Linked DNA regions of Desulfosediminicola ganghwensis. The protein of the gene in region 1 interacts with the protein of each later gene in a pairwise test. Links are inferred from orthologs where the notes say so. Each region holds a gene or a part of one and is shown on either strand. Other genes may lie near its edges.

Region 1 (7,418 bases):
AGTTATCAAAAAGTTTTCCCTGAAGGTATGGAACCGCTCGGTACAACTCCGTTCAATTTCAGTTGTCACCCAGGCGTACCCTGTTTTACCACCTGTTGTAAAAAAGTAGATCTTGTTTTGTACCCTTATGACATCATATGCCTTAAGAACAGACTGCAAATTGATTCCGAGGAATTTTTACAAAGATATACTGCGCTGGTAAAAGGATCCAATCCGTTTTTCCCTACCGTAATGCTGGCATTGACCGAGGAAGGCAGAGGAGAGTGTCCTTTTTTAACTGACGATGGTTGCGCAGTATATGAGTACAGGCCTACGGATTGCAGAACCTACCCGTTGGAAAGGGCGGTTGACCGCAATCCTGAAAAAGGTGGTGTTGCAGAGTATTACTTTCTCGCAAAGCATGATTATTGTGCAGGACATGATGAGCAGCAATTACTCACAGCAAGGGAATACATCCGAAGCCAGAAATTAGATCGACATAATACTATGAACGGATTGTGGGCTGAGATCGATACCCTCTTTATGCAAAATCCATGGAAGGGAGAGGGCGCCGGTGGTCCAGGGCAACAGCTGGCTTTTTTGATTTGTTATAATATCGATGGTTTCAGGAGAATGGCTGAGGAACGAAATCTGTTCGATCAGTTTAAACTTCCCAAGTCCAGAAGGCGAAGTATTAATAGTAGCGATGAGGAGCTGCTTAAATTCGGTTTTGATTGGCTGAAGATGCTTTTTGGTGGCAAATCCTCACTGATCCGTAGATAATCAACAAAACTGTGGCCTGATGGCAGTTACTGCGCTTGCAAAATATATAATGGCGTGGTAGATAATGATGTTGTTCTTTTTTTAAGGTGCTCCATAGTGGGGCATCATTCACACATAACACACATCTTCGAACTCACTGGTGTCACATCTCCCGATTGATTGAAAACCGGGGTGTGATTAGAGAAGATGGAGGCCAAACCAGAAAAGGGGTAATTATGGCTCAAGCAACTGTTAAAGACATGCTGCAGGCAGGACTTCACTTTGGTCATCAGACCAGACGCTGGAATCCTAAGATGAAACAATACATTTACGGTCCCCGTAACGGTATTTACATCATCAATCTTGATCGCACCAAGAAGCTTTTTGATAAAGCTTGTGATTTCATTTCCCAGGAAGTGAAGGAAGGCGGTACTGTTCTTTTCGTAGGAACCAAGCGTCAGGCTCAGATGATCATCAACGAAGAAGCAAAGCGTTGTGGCATGTACTATGTTGATCATCGCTGGCTGGGTGGAATGCTTACCAACTTCCAGACCATCAAGAAATCGATTGAGCGTCTCAAGGCCATCGAGTCCATGCAGGCTGATGGTTCTATCAACAGGTTCCCTAAGAAAGAGATTCTGTTGATGGAAAAAGAGCGTATTAAGCTTGAGAGAAACGTTGGCGGTATTAAGGATATGCGTAATATTCCTACCGTTATGTTTGTTGTAGATCCTAAGAAAGAAGCGATCGCAGTAAGTGAAGCGCAGAAACTTGGTATCCCTGTAGTAGCAATCACCGATACCAACTGTGACCCTGATGGTATCGACTTCGTGATTCCTGGTAACGATGACGCGATCAGATCCATTCGCCTGATCAGTCAGCAGGTTGCTGAGTCCATCCTCGCAGGTCAGGCTGAGCGAGATGGTGATGATGCTTCGGAAGAAGCAATCGCTGCTGCTATGGCTGACGCCGGTGCAGAGATGGCTGACGAAGCTGCCGGAACCGAAGAGTAAAATAGACGTATCCCTGCGAGCCTCCGCTCGCAGGTGTCTGCAAAAAGGGGTTGGTCTATGGACTACCCCTTTTATTGTGTTCACTCTTGTCACTTAAATAGTGCATGTCAGATTATTGTCCATGCAATGAAGAACATGTATCTACTTGTAATAAATTGCGCCGAAGAGCGTTACGTGGAAGGAGACTAGCCATGAAAATTACCAGTCAGATGGTAAAAGACCTGAGAGATAAAACTCAAGCAGGTATGATGGATTGTAAAAAGGCCTTGTCTGAGACAGAGGGCGACATGGAAAAAGCTGTCGACCTGCTTCGCCAGAAAGGACTTGCCGTTGCAGCCAAGCGCGCTGGCAAAGCTACCAGTGAAGGCACCATCGGTACTTACATTCATGCAGGTGGTAAACTCGGTGTTATGGTTGAGCTTGGTTGTGAGACCGACTTCGTAGCCAAGACCGATGGCTTTATAGATTTTGCAAAAGACATTGCAATGCATATTGCTGCTGCCAATCCGGTTGGTATCACCCGTGAGGACATTCCAGCGGATGTTATTGCACGTGAGAAAGAGATCTACGTACAGCAGGCTCTTGACTCCGGTAAGCCAGAGGCAATCGTAGAGAAGATAGTTTCCGGTAAACTCGACAAGTTCGTAGCCGAGATTTGTCTACTTGAGCAGAAATTCGTCAAAGATCCGGACCTCACCATTCAGGACAAACTGAATGAGGTGGTTGCGACCATGGGCGAAAATATTTCGATTAAGAAATTCGCCCGATTCCAGGTAGGTGCCGAGTAAGGTTCCCCTGTTAACCGGCCGGCCGTCACAAGACAGCCGGCCGGATTTGTTTTGAGCACCTGTCAGTATAACGAAAACAACAAACAGAGAGGAATGCGGGATGCAGTCAATTAAGTATAAGCGAATCCTTCTGAAATTGAGCGGCGAAGCCTTGATGGGCGACGATTCTTACGGAATTAACACGGATGTGTTGGAATTTGTCGCAGAAGAAGTAAAAGAAATCGTAAGGCTGGGTATAGAGCCGGGTATCGTTATCGGAGCAGGGAATATTTTTCGTGGTGTTGCAGGCGCAAGCAGGGGCATGGACCGTGCGACGGCCGATAACATGGGCATGCTTGCCACTGTTATGAACAGCCTGGCGATGCAGGATGCCCTTGAGAGAAAGGGTGTTATCACCAGAGTTATGTCGGCAATTCCGATGCAGTCGGTTTGTGAGCCATATATTAGAAGACGTGCTACCCGTCATCTTGAGAAAGGAAGGGTTGTAATCTTTGCCGCTGGTACCGGTAATCCATACTTTACAACCGACTCTGCAGGTGTGTTGCGTGCACTTGAGATTGATGCCGATCTGGTGATTAAAGCCACCAAGGTAGATGGCGTATATGATAAGGATCCTGTTGTTTATCCTGATGCTGTCAAGTATGATGAATTGACATACGATACGGTTCTGCAAAAAGGACTTCGGGTTATGGATGCGGCTGGCATTGCTCTGGCCAAAGAAGACAATAAACCGATCATGGTACTTGATATGAGTGTTTCAGGTAATATCCGCCAGGCTGTAAGCGGAAAAACCGTTGGTACCCTGATAACGTCCTGATAAGACCATTGAAAATAATTCATCAGAGAGCAGAGGTAAAAGCATGAGTGATGTGATACTGGATATGGCTGAGAAAATGGAGAAGAGCGTTGAGACGTTCAAAAACGAACTGTCGAAAATTCGTACAGGCCGCGCTTCAATTTCTCTCCTGGATGGAATTATGGTTGATGCCTATGGCAGCGCAATGCCAGTTAACCAGGTTGGAACACTGACGATCCCTGAGAGTCGGATGATTGCCATTCAACCCTGGGATGTCCAAATGGTTCCTGCCATTGAAAAGGCCATTTTAAAGTCAGATATTGGCCTTACTCCTATAAGCGACGGCAAAGTTATACGCTTGAATATTCCTCAGTTGACCGAGGAGCGTCGTAAAGGTCTGGTAAAGCAGGTCAAGAAAATTGCTGAGGAGTTCCGTGTGGCCGTTCGCAACTCTCGCCGAGATGCCATCGACATCCTCAAAAAGCAGAAGAAGGATAAGGAAATCTCTGAAGATGATTTGTTCAAGCTGCAGGATGATGCTCAGAGTGAGACCGACAGCTATATTAAGCAGATTGACGAGATAAGCGCTGCCAAAGAGAAAGAGGTTCTGGAGGTATAACCATTATTTCTCATGAGGATTAGGTACGCACTCTCCAATGATTGCGGAGATCTCTAGTGAACCACCCCCATGAGAAATAATGGTAGACTCTCTTTTTCGGTTTCGTTCTACCTACAAATCATGTTTTTCAGGGAGAACCATGGTCATTGACCCGGCGATAGACACCAAACGTCTGCCGCGCCATATTGCACTTATTATGGATGGCAACGGCAGGTGGGCGCAGCAACAGGGTAAGCCCAGACTGTTTGGTCATAAAGCAGGTGTGGATTCAGTGCGGGCGATTGTTGAGACGTCCCGTGAAATCGGCATTGAAGCAATTACTTTATACGCATTTTCCACAGAGAATTGGAACAGGCCTGAGCAGGAAGTAAACGGCCTGATGACTATTCTGAAAACATATCTTTCAGCTGAACTTTCCAGGTTATTGAAAAACGGGATACAGCTGCGCTGCATCGGTGACCTCGATCGTCTGCCGGAAGGTGCCGCAAAAGCACTGAGCAAGGTGATTGAGGCTACCAGGCAAAATGATAAGCTGGTGCTGAATCTGGCACTCAGCTATGGCGGCAGGGATGAACTGGCCCGGGCAGCACGGATACTTGCAGAGCGCTGTGTAAAAGGTGATCTCGAACCAGCTGCGATCACCCCTGAGCTAATCAATGATAACCTCTACACCACCGGACTACCAGACCCCGATCTCATGATCAGAACCGGTGGTGAGGCGCGCCTTTCCAATTTTCTGCCTTGGCAGCTTACCTATTCAGAGATATTTTTTACGGATATCATGTGGCCTGATTTTCGCCGGGAGCAGTTTCTGCAGGCGATCAGCGATTTTCAGATGAGAGAGCGCCGTTACGGTAAAACCAGTGCCCAAGTTTCAGCCGAGTGATTATGAGTCGTACTTTTCCCGGAATTTTATTGGCAATTGCCTGGGTTGTTCTACTACTTGCCGGAACGCCTCTCTATTTTCAACTGGTGATGCTGATAGTCACCGCTATCGGCATTAATGAGTATCTGGATATGGCGTTGGAAAGTCCACCGTCTATCTCCACCAGGGTGCTCTCAATCGCCACGTTATTGCTGCCCTATCTGGGTGGCTGGTACTTTGCCGATACTGCTGGAATTCAGTTCGGGCTGTTTGCCGCCACGTTCTTTATCTTTCTTTACACCATAGGTTGCTATTCCAGGCTGAATGAGCCGTATCGGTTCCTGAGCAGGCTTATCCTCGGCGTGGTCTATGTCGGCGTATTGGTATCCTATCTGCCGCTGATCCGTAATCTGCCAGAAGGTGGTGAATGGCTGGTGGTGCTGACAGCGATTACCGCCGGTTCAGATTCAGGAGCGTATTACTCAGGCCGACAATTCGGAAAGCATAAGCTTTCCCCTGCAATCAGCCCTAAAAAGACTATAGAGGGTGCTGTTGGCGGCCTTGTCTGTGCAATTCTGGCAGGCCTTGTCCTCGCTGTGCTCTTGTTTGATAAAGTTAATCTGCCGTTTATTCTGTTTGCTGCAATAATCCTTACAGGCGTCGGAATTCTAGGGGATCTCGCAGAGTCAATCATTAAGAGGGGTACCGGCACCAAGGATTCAGGCAGACTACTGGCTGGTCATGGTGGTATACTCGATAGAATCGATTCAATCCTGCTTGCTGCGCCTGTCTTGTATTACCTGTTGTACTTTTTTATGGGGATTCAATGAAACGTATTGCACTTCTGGGTTCTACCGGTTCAATCGGTGTAAATGTTCTTGAGGTTGTCCGGCAGTTTCCCGAAGATTATTCTATTGTAGGACTTGCGGCAGGCCGAAACCTGGACCGACTCAAGGCCCAGGTGCTTGAGTTCGACCCTGAGGTGGTTTCCGTAATCGATGAGAAGCATGCTGAGAAAATACAGGCGATGTTGCCGACAAAGTATCGTACGCGGGTCGTGTGCGGCACCGAAGGCAACTGCCTGGTTGCGTCCCACGGCGATGCCGATATCACCGTCTCTGCCATAGTTGGGGCCGCTGGGCTGCTGCCCACCCTTGCTGCTATCCGTGCCGGAAAACCTGTCGGATTAGCCAACAAGGAAACTCTGGTCATGGCTGGCAGGATTGTGATGGCTGAGGCCAGAAAGCATAATGTACCGCTCCTACCGGTGGACTCTGAGCACAGCGCTATTTTTCAGGCGCTGGAAGCCGGGCACCGTAAGGATGTCGCAAAAATTATCCTCACCGCTTCCGGCGGCCCATTCAGGGGCAAGAGCCGTGAAGAGTTACAGAGGGTAACCCGGGAGCAGGCACTGAATCACCCAAACTGGGACATGGGGCAGAAAATAACTATTGATTCTGCCACACTCATGAATAAAGGTCTTGAGGTGATCGAAGCCAGATGGCTTTTTGATATCGGTGCAGATGATATAGAGGTTGTGGTTCATCCACAATCGGTTGTGCATTCACTGGTAGAGTATCAGGATGGCTCTGTGATGGCCCATCTCGGTATCCCTGATATGCGTATTCCGATAGCTTACGCCCTGTCGTACCCCAGGCGGTTGCCATTGAAGCTTAAACCTCTGCAGCTGTCCCAGTGTTCAAATCTTGAGTTCCATGATCCGGATTACGATTCTTTTCCGGCACTTGGCATGGCTTTTGAGGCATTGCGGACGGGGGGGGTTGCCCCTGCTGTGCTCAATGCAGCCAATGAGGTCGCAGTTGCAGCATTCTTAGCTGAGCGAATTGGTTTTACTCAGATACCCGAAACTGTAGCTTTTACTCTGAATGAAGTTCATCAGGGGAGCGATGAATCACTGGAAGATATCCTGGCAGCAGATGCAGCCGCCAGAGTTTCAGCAGAACAAAAAATTTCAGCCCTCGCCTGACCAGTCTGCACTGCAGCTTCGGGAGTGCGGTCTACATCATTTGAACCGGAACAGTTTACTCCAACCATTGTGAAGTTATGACAACTGCCTTTTCCTTTATACTCGTCCTTGGCCTGCTCATTTTTGTCCATGAGCTGGGCCACTTTCTGTTCGCCAAGCTCTTCGGGGTCAGGGTGCTGAAGTTCTCCCTTGGCTTTGGGCCGAAACTCTTCGGCAAGACCGTGGGCGACACCGAATATGTCGTCTCGGCCATCCCCCTTGGCGGTTTTGTAAAAATGTACGGAGAAAATCCGGATGAACAGGATGTACCCAAAGAAGAACGGGAGATATCGTTTGCCCACAAGAGCGTCGGTCAGCGTTTCGGTATAATATTTGCCGGACCAGCGTTCAACTTCGTTTTCCCCGTAGTGATGTTTTTCCTGCTCTTTCTCTTCTCAGGTACACCTGAGCGGATTGATACTACCAAAATCGGTAATGTCGCACCGGGTTCACCGGCAGCTATGGCTGGAATGGTTGAAAACGATGTTATCATTTCAATCAATGGCGAACCGACAGACAGTTGGGACGATATACTCCATGGTGTACAGGGGAGTCGCGGTGAGCCAATTG
Region 2 (7,379 bases), 1.2 Mb from region 1 along the record:
TTGTACTGGAAAAACGATGCAGCGAGTCTGGCTGTAAACAATGGCGGAGCACCATAGACAGTCATGCCAAGTCGCATTGTTCGTCTGCCACCAGTCTTTCTCGAAGCGGGAACACCCATTTGCTTATAACCCTGCACGGCGTTCTGAATGCTTTCACGGTCTGCCTCCATCGCCAACTGCACAGACTCAAAACCAGCTTCCGCCGCAAACAACAATGCCTGGTTGTTGAGCAGGTTCAAACTGTGATCGGCAGTAAGGAAAACTTTTTCACCGTCAAAAAGATCTATCTGGCTGACATGGCTGACCTGAAAACAACGGAACCCGGAACGAATAAGCATCGAGATATGCTTTTTCATTCTGCTGAGTTCCCTGTCAAGCATAATGGGCGGCAATGCCCAGGTCACACTTTTGGACTGTTTACCGAGCAAACGTTTAAGCTGGCCTGCATCGCGAACGCTGTTTTTATCCAGGGTTATAATATACTTATCCGGCCGCAAGACCATGCTGGCAAGAATCGGCTTGGCCGAGTCGAGCTTAAGCCACCAATCCATGGGAAGCTTAACCTTAACAGTCTCACCATGATTCTGCCGCTTCCCCTTTTGCTGCTGTTTCTTCCTCGGTGGCTGCTTCAGGGGTTCTTTACTGGCAAATGCAGGGTCGTGCGCGGTATCGTAAACTCTCTCCTTGACCGAAATCAGGTGGGGTAAGAGTTTTTTTCGTGCCCTGCCAATTTCGTGAGCAGCATCAGCTACCGCAAGCTTTGTCCCGTAGCCACCACCTTTGCCGACATCAACCTTATAAAGGTCGATATGTTTCCAGCTCTTATCAAAAGCTTTCTCCGGGAGAAGCAGATCAGCATTTTCACCGGCGGCAACATAATCAACCTCTGCCCCGCGAAGAAACAACTTTCTCAGACTGAAAGCCAAGCGCTCGCCTGAAGGCTCAAGATGCAGGCGCACCCTGTCTCCGACGGCCAGCCCCTCTTTCAATTCAACCCGAAGCATCCCCTGTCTGGCAGCGCCCCTGGCGCGACCCAGGTGAAGCCCCATATTACCGGAGTGGTGCGGGGTAATCGCCTCTGCAGGCTGAGGTGTGAAAAAGTAGCCGGAACTCACTTTGCGGCTCATCGCCTGATCTACCAGAATTTTGGCCTCACCCAAAGCTTCTTTGTACGAGCTTTCCGGTGCATCCATCACCTTGCGGTAAGCACGTACCACCTTTTCCACATACAGAGCGGAACGCAGGCGACCCTCGATTTTCACAGAGGCAACACCCAATTCCCGGAGATCTTTTACAACCTCAAGTCCGTCGAGATCATTCATCGAAAAGAGATAACTCCCCTTTCCCCGATGACTATCCGGTCGGCTACCGCCTCTCGCCCCGGAACGCTGGCCGGAGTTAGTTCCGTAGGAACGCCGGCAGGGCTGTACACATCTGCCACGCAGCCCGCTTTTGCCCCCCAGATATGAGGAAAACAAGCAGTACCCGGAATAGGAAAAACACATGGCACCATGCACAAAAACCTCAAGCTCCACATCGGTGCGCCTGGCTATGGCTTCTATTTCGGCCAGGGTCAACTCTCGTGCCAGCACCACCCTGCTACAGCCCATACGGGCCAGTAACTCAACACTCTGCAGGTTATGTGCTGCCATCAGAGTGGAAGCATGAATCTGTAATTCGGGGAAATAACGACGAACGAGATTAATAATACCCAGATCCTGGACAATCAGCCCATCAGGGGCCAGATACTCGAGAACTCCAAGAGTTTCAATAACCTCAGTGAGTTCTTTCTCAAGAATCATACTGTTTGCGGCCACGTAGATTTTCTTGTCGTGGCGGCGACAGTGGGCAATCATTGCACCTATCTCTTCCAGGCTGAGATCCCGGGCGAGATTTCTGGCATTGATACCAGGTGCACCGACATAAACTGCATCCGCCCCGGCTTCCAGGGCGGCATAAAAATTCTCTACATTCCCGGCAGGGGCCAGTAATTCCATACTACTCTACAACTCTTAAGCTAAATTAACTTTCAACTACGACCGCATTACTATCGGAATTTTCTTCAAGCAAAACCTGAATTCGTTCCTTTGGTAAAATTGTGGTCTGCATACCGACAAAATCAGGCTGAATGGGCAACTCCCTGCCACCGCGATCGACCAGAGCGGCCAGCTGTATGCAGGTTGGTCTTCCATAATCCATCACGGCATCCATCGCAGCGCGAATTGTTCTGCCAGTGAAGATAACATCATCAACCAGAATAAGATGTGAATTGTCCACATCAAATGGTATGTCGGTGGTTCGTACTACAGGGTTTTGCGACATCAAACTCCAGTCATCCCGGTACAGGTTTATATCGAGACTACCGTAGTGCACTTCTGCAATATCCTCACCCACCAGCTCCTTGAGTGTGGCAAATAGCCGCTGCGCCAGAAAAACGCCGCAGGTATGAATTCCGACTATTGCCAGGCTACTAGCCGCCTGGTTTCGCTCTAAAATCTGCAGGGCGATCCTCTTGATTGCAAGATCTATATCCTGCGAGTTCATTATGGTACGTTGTACTTTACTCACGCTTTCACCCGTTTCCAGAAAAATTCCACCCCTCGCTCAGCCACCCGGTTAATCGCCTCGGGAAAAGCCTCACATTCCAAGGCAAACACCTTGGAAGCAATTGTGTCTGCATCGTCATCATAGTCGAGGTCAACGGTCTTCTGGAGAATGATCGGCCCTTCATCATACTTGTCATCGGCGAAATGCACAGTGCAACCACTCACTGTACAGCCCCGATCCCTTACGGCCTGGTGCACGTGATGACCATAAAACCCATCACCACAAAAGGAAGGAATCAGTGATGGATGAATATTAATCACATTTTTAGCAAGATGCTCAGGCGGGGAATACAGCTTCAGGTAACCAGCAAGGCAGATAATATCCACAGAATAATCCTGTAGTATATCATTGATCGCTGCATTGTCCGTGGCGTGGAAAGCCGGATACCCATAGTTCCGTGCCTTTTCAAGCCCCAGGGCACCATCAACATTTGAGATAACCACCTGAATATCACCCTTCAGGGTACCAGCCTGAATACGCTCATGAAAGTTATCCAGAGTTCTGCCACTGCCAGATAACAGGACCGCCATTTTTAACATAATTTACTCTCCGGCAAAATATTCGTTGGAATCCACATCAACCTTTTCCAGCCAGGCTGAAATCACAGTGTCATATTTCGCTGTAAGGGCAAATACCTTGCGAGCAAGCTTAAAGCGGGTTTTGAGTGTTGTATTGCCGGTTTCCCTGATCTCTTTGATTACCTGTGGGTAATCGGCAGGATCAACGATGACGGTTACATCGTGAAAATTCTTTGCTGAAGAACGCAGCATGGTCGGTCCACCGATATCGATGTTCTCGATAGCGTCGGCCAGAGAGCAATCGGGGTCCGCTACAGTTTTTTCAAAAGCATAGAGGTTCACCGCAATCAAGTCGATATTCTGAATGTTGTGCTGGGCACACTGACTCCGATGACTCTCGTTCGCCCTCTGGTTAAGTATACCGCCATGAACTTTGGGGTGCAGGGTTTTCACCCGGCCATCGAGCATTTCCGGAAAACCGGTAAATTCAGAAACATCCTTGACCGTTATACCAGCCTCACGGATCTTTTTGGCGGTACCACCGGTTGAAAGTATCTCAACGCCCAGATCAGCGAGTTCCTGGGCAAACCCCTCAATACCTGATTTGTCGGTCAAGCTGATCAGCGCGCGCTCAATTTTAGCCATTCTCTCCTCCAATCAATCTTTACGAATAAATGCTTTTATTTTTCTTCGATCACGCTTATCGGGCTTGGCAGTAGGATGCACATGACCTGCATTCATCATTCGCCGCATATCCCTTTGATTTTCACGCTCCCGAATACTTTCTTCCGTCTCTTCATACAACAGTCTCGCCTCACTGGCCGGTCTTCTCATACTGGCTACGGCGAGTACTTCTATGTGAAATTCATCTTGGCCTTTACTTATTACCAGCTTATCTCCCTCCTGCACATTTCTGGCCGCCTTCACTCTGGTATTGTTCAAATGTACCTTACCGCCATTGACAGCCTTAGCCGCTAAAGACCGCGTCTTGAAAAAACGTGCAGCCCATAGCCATTTGTCTATACGTACATGAGGAACCTGACCTGATGAAGTTTCCATACTCTGACCTGATCAATTTCTTTGGCCCGAATTGTGCCTGGAAGGTAACAACTAAATTTTCTGAATTGGACTGTACAGGTTACACCGATTTCACCTGAAACGCTTGAAAAATTGTTGCGATAGATTTTCTCACCGAAAAGAGTATTGTCTGCCATTCGAAAAAAGGGTAAGTAAGTTTCTTACAGGAATCACCGTTACCTGTCCGTTTTGCTCGGATCAGACACGCCTCATTTCCCGATTCAATTACATCAGGAATTAAGGGCATGTCTTTCCGGCTTTAAATTTTATAACCTAAGGTACGAGAGGGTTATGCACATCCAAGCTGTCGGCATAAATAATATTCACACTCCCGTTAAAGTGCTCCAGAAAGGTGGTGGCCTGCAACATACTATCGCCACTATCAGCATGCAGGCCAAGCTACCCAGCTCAAAACGGGAGAGCTGTGTCGAGACGTTCACGAGCATCCTCAACCAGTCCCTTGATGAACTGAGCTGGGAAAGCTTCGGAGAGATCCTGCGGGAAGTCCAGAGCGCCCTGGGTTCACAAAGCGCCCGACTGGAAATGACTTTCCCTTATTTTATCGAGAAAAAAGCACCCGTCACCGAGACTCGCAGCCTCATGGAGTACAGCTGCACTTTTTCTGGCGGAATAGGTGAAGCTGAAGGGCTGACCCTGAGTGTCGCCGTACCTGTTACCACGTTATGTCCGTGTTCCAAGGAAATCAGCCAGCACGGAGCACACAACCAGCGGGCCGAGGTTAAACTCAATGTGGAGATGAAGAAGTTCGTCTGGATAGAAGACCTGATTAGCCTCGTTGAACAATCAGCTTCCTGTGAACTCTATGCTCTCTTAAAAAGACCGGACGAAAAGTATGTAACGGAAAGAGCTTTCAACAATCCGATGTTCGTTGAAGACGTAGTTCGCAAGGTGGCTGAATCTGCAATGGCCCACCCTGAAATAGATCGGTTTTCCGCCAGTGTTGAGAGTTTTGAGTCCATCCATAAGCATAGTGCCTACGCCTATGTGGATAGTGACGAAATCCGCTAGCTCCTGAAAATGGTTCGGAATAACTGCTGTTAAACTCTGAATTGCTGAGATTGCCTGCCTACCTTGTTCAATTACGAGTAGACAATCTCAGTCCCGACTTTTTTGCTGCAACTATCGATAAAACTGCTAAGGGACTCAGCCTGGTACGCCGTGAGACCAACAAACTCAAAAAAACAATTGGGCGGCACAGGCAAAGCTTTACGTTTTTCCCGGTCTGAAACGAGGCGCTCCACCCGCCGACACTCAAGCCCCTGTATAGCGGTACCATTGTTACAATTGAGCAGTTCAACATCATCCAGCCTGATAACCCTGTCCGTCATCCCCACCAGGCTTCTGCAGGCGATGCCTCCGGAACTGATATCGATTATCTCAGCCAGGTTCTCCGCGCTACAAAGCAAGGCATCATGCAGCACCTTGAAGCGTCTGTACTTCCGTCGTTCCATGGGCTGAATCTTGGCTTTTTTCGCTTTCACCTTTGTGTGTGTAGTCATCTCCCAGCCTCTGTATTATGGAAAACAGCAAGACCAAAACCTAACACACATTAAGAGTAATACGTTTCGTTGAATTACACAATAGCGGGTTTATATGAGTGGAGTGGCAGTACAGACTCTTCAGAGGAAAGCGAGAAATTACAGTATATTAAACAAGCAAAACACATTATTTGCGGAACCACCAGAGGATCAGGGAGATAACAACACTTATGACGATACAGGTTGTTATCGGCATAAAGAAACGAAAATTGTCGCGATTGACGACAATATCGCCAGGGAGACGTCCAAAAGGAATCTTCTGAAGCCATGGCCAGAGAAGACCGATTATTATGACGATAACGCCTATTGTGATGAGGTTCTTATTCACAGTGTCCACTTGCGAAGAGTACAATCCATCTACCAGTTATACCTCACGCCATTATCCCGGTTGATCAGTAAAAATCAACAAAGACTACCTGCTGTATTAAATCATATGGGGGATTCGACAGACACGCGAAATATTCAGGTCATATTTCAGAACACGTCATAATCGTCATTTCAGCAGCATGCAACCGGCCAAACGGATCCTATCAACCCGGACAAAGGCCTACCAAACCAGTAATATGCTGCAATCTCAATAGCACTATAGTTGTCACAGATAAAACAAACCGGATACTATCAATAAATCAAAGGAGAATGTACCCGGTGCATATCGTTACGCGGCACAGGCAATACTATCGCGATACTGCTCAAAAGCCCTGGCAAGCCTCTGCATACCTTCTTTAATGGATACAGGTTCTGTACAGGAAAAATTCAGTCGGAATGTAGACTTCCCTTTCCCGGAGGTATAAAATGCCGCCCCAGGCACAAAAACCACTTTTTCTTTTACCGCGAACTCAAAGAGTTCCATTGCGTCATAACCTGCTGGCAGTTGCCCCCACAGAAACATTCCACCCTCAGGTTCCCAAAGCTTAACTTCCCCCGGCAAACATTCATGTGCCGCAGCCACCATCGCCTTACACTGCTGGCCATAGGCTTTGATGATTATTTCAAGATGGGAATCGAGATCGTTATCTTGCAAATATTTTGCCAGAATGTACTGATTGATACTTGCCGTATGTAAATCTGCAGCCTGCTTGGCAATAAGCAATTTTTCATACAGTGGTTCGGGTGCCACCAGCCAGCCAACCCTGAAACCCGGCGCTACTGTCTTGGAAAATGAACCCAGGAGCACAGTATGCTCAGGGCAATAGTGATAAAACGATTTCTGGGCCACTCCGCTAAAACGCAACTCCCCATAGGGGTCATCCTCTACCAGAACAATCCCCTTATCCTTTACAACTTCGGCCACTTTCTCCTTCGTTGCATTGGTATATGTGACCCCTGAAGGGTTTTGGAAATTGGGCACGGTGTAAAGCAATTTCGCCTTACTTTTACCTGCGGCCGTAACCAGGGCCTCAGTGTCGAGACCATCTTTACAGACCGGAACAGGCTCAAATCGAGGTTCATACATGGACAGAGACTGAATCGCTCCAAGATATCCGGGCTCTTCGATCAATACGGTATCACCCTCATCGATCATGACCTTGCCAACCAGGTCAAGAGCCTGCTGGGAGCCGGTTGTAATCAGGATTGAATCCACCGGGATTTCGATCCCTTTTTTCAGCCGGTACCTGTC

Evidence for each region.
Region 2: the proteins of rpsB (region 1) and FCL45_RS16625 interact in binary tests that used the Escherichia coli proteins (3 or more experiments, as listed by UniProt). The link is inferred for Desulfosediminicola ganghwensis from one-to-one orthologs.

What each region holds. Positions count from the first base shown.
Region 1 is NZ_CP050699.1:5,045,741-5,053,158, reverse strand. Bases 1-2,865 are described here. They hold rpsB (30S ribosomal protein S2), read left to right. Parts: upstream 1-977; coding sequence 978-1,754; downstream 1,755-2,865. Other genes in these bases: pyrH (UMP kinase), read left to right, coding at 2,643-2,865; tsf (translation elongation factor Ts), read left to right, coding at 1,946-2,542; FCL45_RS21755 (YkgJ family cysteine cluster protein), read left to right, coding at 1-762. In the rest of the region: more of pyrH, read left to right, coding at 2,866-3,359; frr (ribosome recycling factor), read left to right, coding at 3,403-3,957; FCL45_RS21730 (isoprenyl transferase), read left to right, coding at 4,097-4,843; FCL45_RS21725 (phosphatidate cytidylyltransferase), read left to right, coding at 4,846-5,652; FCL45_RS21720 (1-deoxy-D-xylulose-5-phosphate reductoisomerase), read left to right, coding at 5,649-6,809; RIP metalloprotease RseP, read left to right, coding at 6,887-7,418. UniProt on the Escherichia coli protein: Required for ribosomal protein bS1 (rpsA) to bind to the 30S subunit.
Region 2 is NZ_CP050699.1:3,881,894-3,889,272, forward strand. Bases 2,484-5,309 are described here. They hold FCL45_RS16625 (RNA-binding S4 domain-containing protein), read right to left. Parts: upstream 4,185-5,309; coding sequence 3,783-4,184; downstream 2,484-3,782. Other genes in these bases: pyrR (bifunctional pyr operon transcriptional regulator/uracil phosphoribosyltransferase PyrR), read right to left, coding at 2,484-2,568; FCL45_RS16615 (formyltransferase family protein), read right to left, coding at 2,565-3,146; folE2 (GTP cyclohydrolase FolE2), read left to right, coding at 4,494-5,231; FCL45_RS16635 (PilZ domain-containing protein), read right to left, coding at 5,303-5,309. In the rest of the region: FCL45_RS16605 (peptidase U32 family protein), read right to left, coding at 1-1,997; more of pyrR, read right to left, coding at 2,023-2,483; more of FCL45_RS16635, read right to left, coding at 5,310-5,722; FCL45_RS16640 (DUF2905 domain-containing protein), read right to left, coding at 5,889-6,089; FCL45_RS16645 (aminotransferase-like domain-containing protein), read right to left, coding at 6,417-7,379. UniProt on the Escherichia coli protein: Involved in the recycling of free 50S ribosomal subunits that still carry a nascent chain. Binds RNA more specifically than DNA. Binds with very high affinity to the free 50S ribosomal subunit. Does not bind it when it is part of the 70S ribosome.